DNA from 2 places in the Pseudodesulfovibrio hydrargyri genome. Region 1 is predicted to be linked to the other one. Evidence: predicted binding sites of a transcription regulator. Region 1 holds the regulator's gene; the other holds the start of a gene.

Evidence for each region. Region 1 encodes sigma-54, which starts transcription at its own class of promoters, with help from an activator protein. Its sites were predicted from a motif close to CTGGCACGGNNNNTGCTT; they were not measured.
Region 2: the regulator sigma-54 is predicted to act here: its motif matches at 2,602-2,619, upstream of BerOc1_RS06035 (SHOCT domain-containing protein).

The regions. Positions count from the first base shown of each region.
Region 1 covers NZ_LKAQ01000001.1:52,439-56,695, reverse strand. Annotated here, with positions in the region: gene BerOc1_RS00280 (LptA/OstA family protein) at 1-815, shown strand, start outside; gene lptB (LPS export ABC transporter ATP-binding protein) at 816-1,541, shown strand; gene rpoN (RNA polymerase factor sigma-54) at 1,779-3,188, shown strand; gene hpf (ribosome hibernation-promoting factor, HPF/YfiA family) at 3,225-3,767, shown strand; gene BerOc1_RS00260 (PTS sugar transporter subunit IIA) at 3,770-4,219, shown strand; gene rapZ (RNase adapter RapZ) at 4,240-4,257, shown strand, end outside.
Region 2 covers NZ_LKAQ01000004.1:342,716-346,972, reverse strand. Annotated here, with positions in the region: gene BerOc1_RS06050 (HDOD domain-containing protein) at 1-168, shown strand, start outside; gene BerOc1_RS06045 (NifU family protein) at 294-515, shown strand; gene gltX (glutamate--tRNA ligase) at 796-2,193, shown strand; gene BerOc1_RS06035 (SHOCT domain-containing protein) at 2,279-2,572, opposite strand; gene rpmB (50S ribosomal protein L28) at 2,862-3,077, opposite strand; gene BerOc1_RS06025 (YceD family protein) at 3,310-3,831, shown strand; gene rpmF (50S ribosomal protein L32) at 3,898-4,077, shown strand; gene plsX (phosphate acyltransferase PlsX) at 4,070-4,257, shown strand, end outside.

The DNA of each region.
Region 1 (4,257 bases):
TGCTGCTGGTTCCGGCCCGGGCCATGGCCCAGGACTGGGGCGAGGTGCGCGAGGCCACGGTCAACCTCAACGTCCGCAAGGCGCCCCGGCCCGGAGCGGAGCACGTGGTCACCCTGGCCAAGGGGCAGCGGGTAAGGACCGACTTTCCCCAAAACGGCTGGCTGGCCGTGTTCGAGCTGGGCGAAAAGGACCGCGACCCGGCCAAGGCCGTGGGCTACGCCAACGCCAAGTACCTCAAGGTGATCGAGGCCGAGATGGCCGCGTCCGTTTCCGCCACCGCATCAGAGCCCGCGCCGACGCCTGCTCCGGCAAAGGATTCCGGCGAGGGCGAGCTCAAGGCCCCGGTGGCCGCGACGCCGCCCGCGCCCATCCCGGTGGGCGTGGACCCGAGCCGCCTGCCGGTGAAGATCACCTCCGACCGCATGACCTACGACGAGACCGGCAAGGTCATTTCCTTTGTGGGCCACGTGGTCGCCACCCACGGCGAGTTGACCCTATGGGCCGACAAGCTCTCGGCCTATCTCGCGTCCAGCACCGACAAGAAATTCTCCGCCGACAGCGTGGACCGCATCGTGGCCGACGGCAACGTGCGTGCCAAGAAGGGGACCACCGAGGGGACCTGCGGCCTGCTTACCTACCTGGTGGGCCCGCAACTGCTCAAGATGGAGCGGGATCCCAAGCTCCAGGACGGCCCCAACTCGTTGACCGGCGAGGTCATCAACTTTCACATCAAGGACGACCGGTCCGAGGTCATCGGCGGCAAGCAGCGCGTCAAGGCCGTCTTCATGACTCCCGGCAACCTGAAGGTGCAATAAATGGCCGAGGGTCTGCGCGCAACCAACCTGTCCAAGCGGTACGGTCAGAAAGAGGTCGTGCACGGCATCAACATCAAGCTCGACGCGCGCGAGGTGGTCGGTCTGCTCGGCCCCAACGGCGCGGGCAAGACGACCACGTTCTACATGCTCGTGGGCATCGTCCAGCCCAACACCGGGGAGGTCTCCCTGGGTGGCCACGTGCTCACGGACAAGCCCCTGCACGAGCGCGCCCGCCTGGGGGTGAGCTATCTGCCCCAGGAAAGCTCCATCTTCAAGAAACTGACCGTGCGCCAGAACCTGGAGATCATCCTGGAGCAGACCTCCATGACCTCGCGGCAACAGCGGGCCCGGGCCGACGAACTCATGGAGATGTTCACCATCACCAAGCTGGCGGACCAGGCGTCCATGTTCCTGTCCGGCGGCGAGCGGCGCAGGCTCGAAATAGCCCGGGCGCTCATCCTCGATCCGCAGTTCATCCTCCTGGACGAGCCGTTTGCCGGTATCGATCCCATCGCGGTCATCGACATCCAGGAGATTATCTCCGTGCTCAAGTCCATGGATATCGGTATCCTCATCTCGGATCACAACGTCCGGGAAACCCTGAATATCTGCGACCGGGCCTACCTGGTCTACGAGGGCACGGTCATCCTGGAGGGAGCCCCATCCGAGATCGTCAAGTCCAGCCGCGCCCGGCAGATATATCTGGGCGAGGATTTCCGGCTTTAGCCCGCCGTTTTCGTCTTTTTTTCCTCTTTCCCGATTTACACCGTTGCTAAAGGTTGGTACACTTTTTTCATATCATAATATGCAGGCGGAAATATTAATGTAAACAGGATGTTAACACAATTGTGTTGCATCCTTTAGTTCACTGTGGCATGGTTGAACCGGAAAAAATGTCTGGCGGTTAAAAAAAATTTCTTTATCCGGCAATCGATAAACACAACCTCAAGCGGGTAGCGCATCATGGGATTGGAACTTCGGCAACAGCTCAAGCTCTCACAGCAACTGGTCATGACGCCCCAGTTGCAGCAGGCCATCAAGCTGCTGCAACTGTCGCGGCTTGAACTGCTGGAGACCGTGCAGCAGGAATTGTTGGAGAATCCCTTCCTGGACGAAACCGAGACCGACACCGAGGTCCCGGACAAGACCGAGGTCCTGACCGAATCCCAGGCCGAGGAGGAACTGGTCCGCAACGCGGACTGGGAAAACTACCTGGGCGAATTTTCCTCCACCTCCAAGCAGGCCCTGTCTCGCGACATGGAGATGCCCGAGGAGGGCATGTCCTTCGAGGCCCGCCTGGCCTCGAAGCCCTCTCTGGAAGGGCACCTGAACTGGCAGATGCGCCTGTCCAACTTCTCCGAGCACGAGCTGGCCATCGGCGACGTCATCCTCGGCAATATCGACGCCAACGGCTACCTGCAGGCCACCATGGAGGAGTTGACCGCCATGGTCCAGGCCTCGGAGGAGGAGATCGAGTCCGTTCTGCGCCGCATCCAGCACCTGGACCCGGTCGGCGTGGGCGCCCGGACCCCGCAGGAGTGCCTGCTGGTCCAGATGGAGGTCCTCGGATATGACGACCCGATCCTGGTCTCCCTGGTCAGCGACCACCTGGAGGACCTGGAGAAGAATCGTTACAAGCCTCTGGCGCGCAAGTTCAAGATCACCATGGACGAGCTCAAGTCGTACCTGGATCTGATGCAGACGCTCGATCCCATGCCGGGTGCCAACTTCTCCAGCACCGAGCCGCACTACGTCAGCCCGGACGTGTTCGTCTACAAGTACGGCGAGGACTTCGTCATCATCCTCAACGAGGACGGTATGCCGAGGCTCCAGATGAACACCTTCTACATGGATTCCATGAAGGGCGCGGCCGACAAGGAGAAGGAATATTTCCAGGAAAAGATGCGTTCCGCCGCATGGTTGATGAAAAGTCTGTACCAGCGGCAGCGAACCTTGTATAAAGTAGTTGAGAGCATTGTCGGCTTCCAACGGGCATTCTTCGAGGAGGGCGTGACAAAGCTCAAACCCCTCATCCTCAAGGAGGTGGCGGAAGACATCGAGATGCACGAATCCACCGTGAGCCGGATCACGACCAACAAATATGTCTCGACCCCTCACGGCATCTTCGAGCTGAAGTTCTTCTTCAACTCGGCCCTGGACCTGAACGACGGGTCCCAGGTGGGTTCGGAGAGCGTCAAGGCGCTCATTAAGCAAATGATCGCAGATGAAGACACGAAGAAACCGCTCAGCGACGAGAGGATAGGCGAGATCCTCCAGGAAAAGCTGGAAGTGAACATCGCCCGGCGCACGGTCGCCAAATACCGCTCGGCCATGGGCATAGCTTCGTCTTCGAAACGAAAGCAGTACTTCTAGGGGCTGCTTGAAGCACTCTCAACCAGGAGGCAGCGTATGAACATCAGCTTCACTTTCAAGAACTTCGAGCCTTCCGATCACCTCAAGGGTTATGCGGAAAAGCGTTTTGAAAAGGTAGCAAGATACGTTTCCGATGCGGAGGCCGATCTCCAGGTCAACCTGCTGGTCGACAAGTTCCGCCACAAGGCGGACGTGATCCTGAACTCGGATCGCATACATATCTCGGCCTATGAAGATTCGGAGGACATGTACTCCACCATCGACATGGTCCTGGACAAGCTGGAGGCCCAGCTGCGCAAGATGCGCGAAAAGATGAAGAATCGCCCCAGGCAGGCGCGTCCCAATAAGATGGTGCAGATGAACTACCTGTCCTACGAGGACATCGCTCCCGGTTCAGCGCCCACCATCGTCGGCACCGACGCATACGAGCCCAAGCCCATGTCCGTGGACGAGGCCGCCATGCAGCTGGATGCCCGTGACAACGAATTCCTGGTCTTCCTCAATGCGGAGACCGACGGCGTCAACGTGATATACAAGAGAAAGAACGGCGATTACGGCCTCATCGACCCCGGAAACTAAGCATGAAACTCAGTGATTACCTGGCGAAGGAGCTGATCCTTCCCGAACTCGAGTCCGCAACCAAGTCGGACGTATTGAATGAACTCGTCGCCCCCCTGGGCGTACAATATCCAGAGATGGACACGGACCATGCGGTCCGTGTCCTTCTCGATCGTGAACGGCTCGGTTCCACCGGCATCGGAGACGGCATCGCCATCCCTCACGGCAAGCTTGAGGACCTGGAAAAGGTCATCGTGGTCGTGGGCCGCAGCCGCAAGGGCGTGGAATTCGAAGCGCTGGACCACGCCCCGTGCACCATCTTTTTCCTGGTGCTCGCCCCGGAACAGGTGGCGGGCATGCATCTGCGCGTCCTGGCCCAGATCTCCCGCCTGCTCAAGGACGAGGAATTCCGCAAGGCGTTCCTGTCGGCCGATGACCTTGAGGGCCTCTGGGCCCTGCTCAAAAGCGTGTAACCGAAGGGACGGAATCCGTTGTGACCTCGACCAACCCC
Region 2 (4,257 bases), on a different contig from region 1:
ACCATCGCCACCGGCCTGGGCGTCGGCTCCAGCGGCGAGTTCTTTGTCCAGCCCCCGGTCCCGGAGATATGGGATTCCATGCACTTCACCCCGGAGCTGATGGACGAGATGGTCGAGGACCTGGACGAGGAGCTCGACGAGGCCTTCTCCATCCTCATCGACCGCTAGCCGGGCCGCCGGAAAACGGCTAGCCCGAACCCCATGCAACCCCACCGGCCCGCGCGCCGGGTTTGACAACCGGCGCGCCAGGCCGTAGATGTTCCGACCGAACCCGAATTCACGGAGGTTTTGTCATGCGAGAAAAAGTGGAAGCCGTGCTGGACAAGGTCCGTCCCATGCTCCAGGGCGACGGCGGCGACGTGGAACTGGTCGAAGTCACCGATTCCGGCATCGTCAAGGTCCGCCTGACCGGTGCCTGCAAGGGATGTCCCATGTCCCAGATGACCCTCAAAAACGGCATCGAACGGATCATCCTCAAGGAACTCCCCGAAGTGAAAGGCGTCGAAGCCGTGTAGCGGTGAAGATGCCTCCGGCCGCCGGGGGAAGGGGAGAGGGAAACCCTTTGAGAAAAGGGTTTCCCTCTCCCCTTCCCCCGGGACCCCCCATCCCCCACTCCCTTCCTAAACTTTTTTGGGTCGCTTCGCGAGGGGGGCGGGGAAGCCGAGGGCATTGGGACGACGTATTACATACTAGAAACCTCGTCGCGTTCGCACCATCCGCGAAGCGGCGATAAAAAGTTTTGGAGATTCTTAAGAACCTTTTTCAAAAGGTTCTTAAGCCGCCGGAGGCATTCATATGACCAAGATCGTTTCCCGTTTCGCGCCGAGCCCGACCGGGTTTTTGCATATCGGCGGTGCGCGCACCGCGTTGTTTTCCTGGCTGCTGGCCCGGTCGAAGGGCGGCGAGTTCCGCCTGCGCATCGAGGACACGGACCGCGAGCGGTCCACCCAGGAGGCGACGGACGCCATCATCGACTCCATGCGCTGGCTGGGGCTTGAGCACGACGGCGAGATCGTGTTCCAGTCCGAGCGCGCGGACCGGCACAACGAGGTCATCGACCAGCTCATCGCCTCGGGCCACGCCTATTACTGCGACTGCAGCAAGGAGGACGTGGACGCCATGCGCGAGAAGGCCATGAAGGAAGGCCGCAAGCCCAAGTACGACGGCACCTGCCGCGACAAGGGGCTGACCTCGGGCGTGGTCCGGCTCAAGGCCCCGCAGGAAGGCGCCACCGGGTACAAGGACATGGTCAAGGGATACATCTCGGTGGAGAATACGGAGATGGACGACATGATCCTGCGCCGTTCGGACGGCACCCCGACCTACAACCTGGCCGTGGTGGTGGACGACCACGATATGGGCGTGAACCATGTGCTGCGCGGCGACGACCATGTGAACAACACCCCGCGCCAGATCCTGATCTACCGGGCCATGGGCTGGGACGTGCCGGAGTTCGGCCACGTGCCCATGATCCTGGGGCCGGACAAGAAGAAGCTTTCCAAGCGCCACGGCGCGCTGTCGGTCATGGAGTACGAGAAGATGGGCTACCTGCCCGAGGCCGTGACCAACTACCTGGCCCGGCTGGGCTGGTCCCACGGCGACCAGGAGCTGTTCACCATGGACGAGATGGTCGAACTGTTCACTGCGGACGGGCTGGGCAACTCGCCGTCCGTCTTTGACCTGACCAAGTTCGAGTGGGTCAACGGTCAGTACATGCAGAAGGCCGACCCGGACCGGTTGGCCGGGCTGCTCTGCGACTTTCTGGCCCGCGAGGTGGGCGAGGAGGAGGCCAAGGCCGTGACCCGCGAGCGGTTCGCCAGGATCGCGCCCCTGTTGCAGCCCCGGGCCAAGTCCGTGCTCGACATGCTGGAGCAGGCCCGCCCGTTTATCGTGGACGCGGCGTTTTTGCCCTACGACGAAAGTGCGGTGAAGAAGTTTTTGACCGAGGAGACCAAGCCGCTGCTCGCGGAGATCGCCGAGCGCATGGAGGGGCTGGCCGAGTTCACCGAATCCGCCCTGGAGGAAGTGCACAAGCGGTTCATCGAGGACAAGGACATCAAGTTCAAGGTCATCGCCCAGCCCATCCGGGTGGCCATCACCGGCAAGACCCAGTCCCCGGGCCTGTTCGAGACCATGGTCGTGCTCGGCAGGGAACAGACCCTGGCCCGCATCAACAGGGCGGTCGAACTGTAGGCTTTACCGCGTCCGTTGGACGAGGAGGCCCCCGCCGGAAGGAGAGTCCGGCGGGGGCCTTTGCTTGGGGAGGTGTGTATGTCCGTTAGCTGTTGCGAAGCTGATCCTTCATGGCGCGATACGTTTCCCGGTCGATTTCACCGGCCGCGTATCGGCGTTCGAGGACATCCACCGGCGTCTCCGGTCCGGAATGTGTGGCGGGTTTCCGGATCAGGCGCACCGTGAAATATGTCATCATGCCCAGGATGAGGAGTTGGACGATCCCCCCGAAAGGAAGGCCCAGCCCCGTGCCCATGTCGTCGGACCAGCCGCCGAACATGGCGCCGTGCCCGAATCCCGGGCTGGTACACCAGTTTGCGTATGCGGTCAGATCATCCATGAAGCCTCCAGAGCGTGTTTGTCTGAAGAAAGCACGGACCGTGCCAAACTGTTTGTCCTGTTATTCAAGTGACTTGTAGGGACGCTGCTCGGACAGGGGAGGTGCAAGTGTGCAAGCCGTTGCGCGCGGGGCCGGAACGATCCTGCACAAGGGGCGTGTTGAAAAGCAAAGAGGGGGATGCGCGTCCGGTCGAGCGGCGGGGCGGTGTCACCCCCGGGGCATGGGACGCAAAAAAGTTGCCGCCGAGGGATCGGCGGCAACTTTTCGCAAACGAAATGTGCTGCGGCGCTTAGGCTTCGGGCTTCTGCGCGGCCACAGGCTTGACCACGGCACCGTTGCGGATGCAGCGGGTGCAGGCCTTGATGCTGACGACCTGGCCGGACTCCAGCTGATGGCGGACCTTCTGCAGGTTCGGCATGAAGCGGCGCTTGGTCTTGATATGGGAGTGGCTGACGTTGTTGCCGCTCTGGGGACCCTTTCCACAAATATCGCAAACCTGGGACATTGCGACCTCCTGGTGTATTCTAAGGAAATAATTCGTTTTCGCTCGTAAAAGGCCGCCGGATCATGGTAGCTTCTCCAGGCAGCGGGAGAGAATCCTTACCGAGCCCGGCAACAAATGGCAAGGGTTTTTTTCTTGACAGGGGATTTTAATACCATATAGGAAGCACCGGTTGTCCGGCCTCGTGGCCGGGCCTTGCCGGTATGGAAAGGGCCGGGGAAAAACGGAGAGAACCATGGTTGAATTCTGGCTGACTATCAGCGACATTGCCGCAGAGGGCCGAGGCTTCACCTTCGACGACCAGAACTTCTGGCGCGAGGCGTGGCGCGAATTCAAGCTGGACATCCGTCCGGAACGCGACCTGGTGGCCGAATACTCGGTCCTGCCCCAATCCGACGACGGGGCGCTGGTGCGCGGCACCCTCAAGGGGGCGGTCCGGCTGGTCTGCGACCGTTGCGCCGAGCCGTTCGCCTTCGAGATCGACGCGGCCTTCGACGCCTACGAGCAGTTGCCCGGCGGCGAGGAGACCGAGGGCGAGCCGCGCATGCGCCTGGACAACGGCCAGCTGCAGCTCGACATGGGCGCCATCCTCTGGGAGGAATTCGCCCTGGCCCTGCCGTTCAAGCCCCTGTGCGCGGATACGTGCGAGGGGATATGTCCCGGCTGCGGCGCCAACCTCAATACCGGCAAGTGCGCCTGCCAGCCGGATGAGGGCGATGAAAGGCTTGCGGTTTTCCGCGACTTGAAGATAAAGTAACGCCCCTTGCCTGGAGCCCCGCTCCCCGGCAAATGGCTGAGAACAAATCAATACGAGGTATATATCATGGCTGTCCCCAAGAAGAAAACGTCCAAGTCCCGCAAGGGCATGCGCCGTTCCCACGACAAGATCGCCGCTCCCAACGTCATCTACTGCGAGTGCGGTGAGCCCACTCTGCCCCATCGCGCCTGCTCTGTCTGCGGCTCCTACAAGGGACGCCAGGTCATTGACGGCGAAAATGCCTAAGACCGAAGACACCCGCGTTCCACGGATCGCCGTGGACGCCATGGGGGGCGATTTCGGCCCTGGCGTCGTTGTGCCCGGCGCGGTCAACGCCGCGCGCGAAGGCATCTCCATCGTGCTCGTCGGCGACGAGGAAAAGGTTCGGGCCGAGCTGGCCAAGCTCGACACCAAGGGGCTGGACAT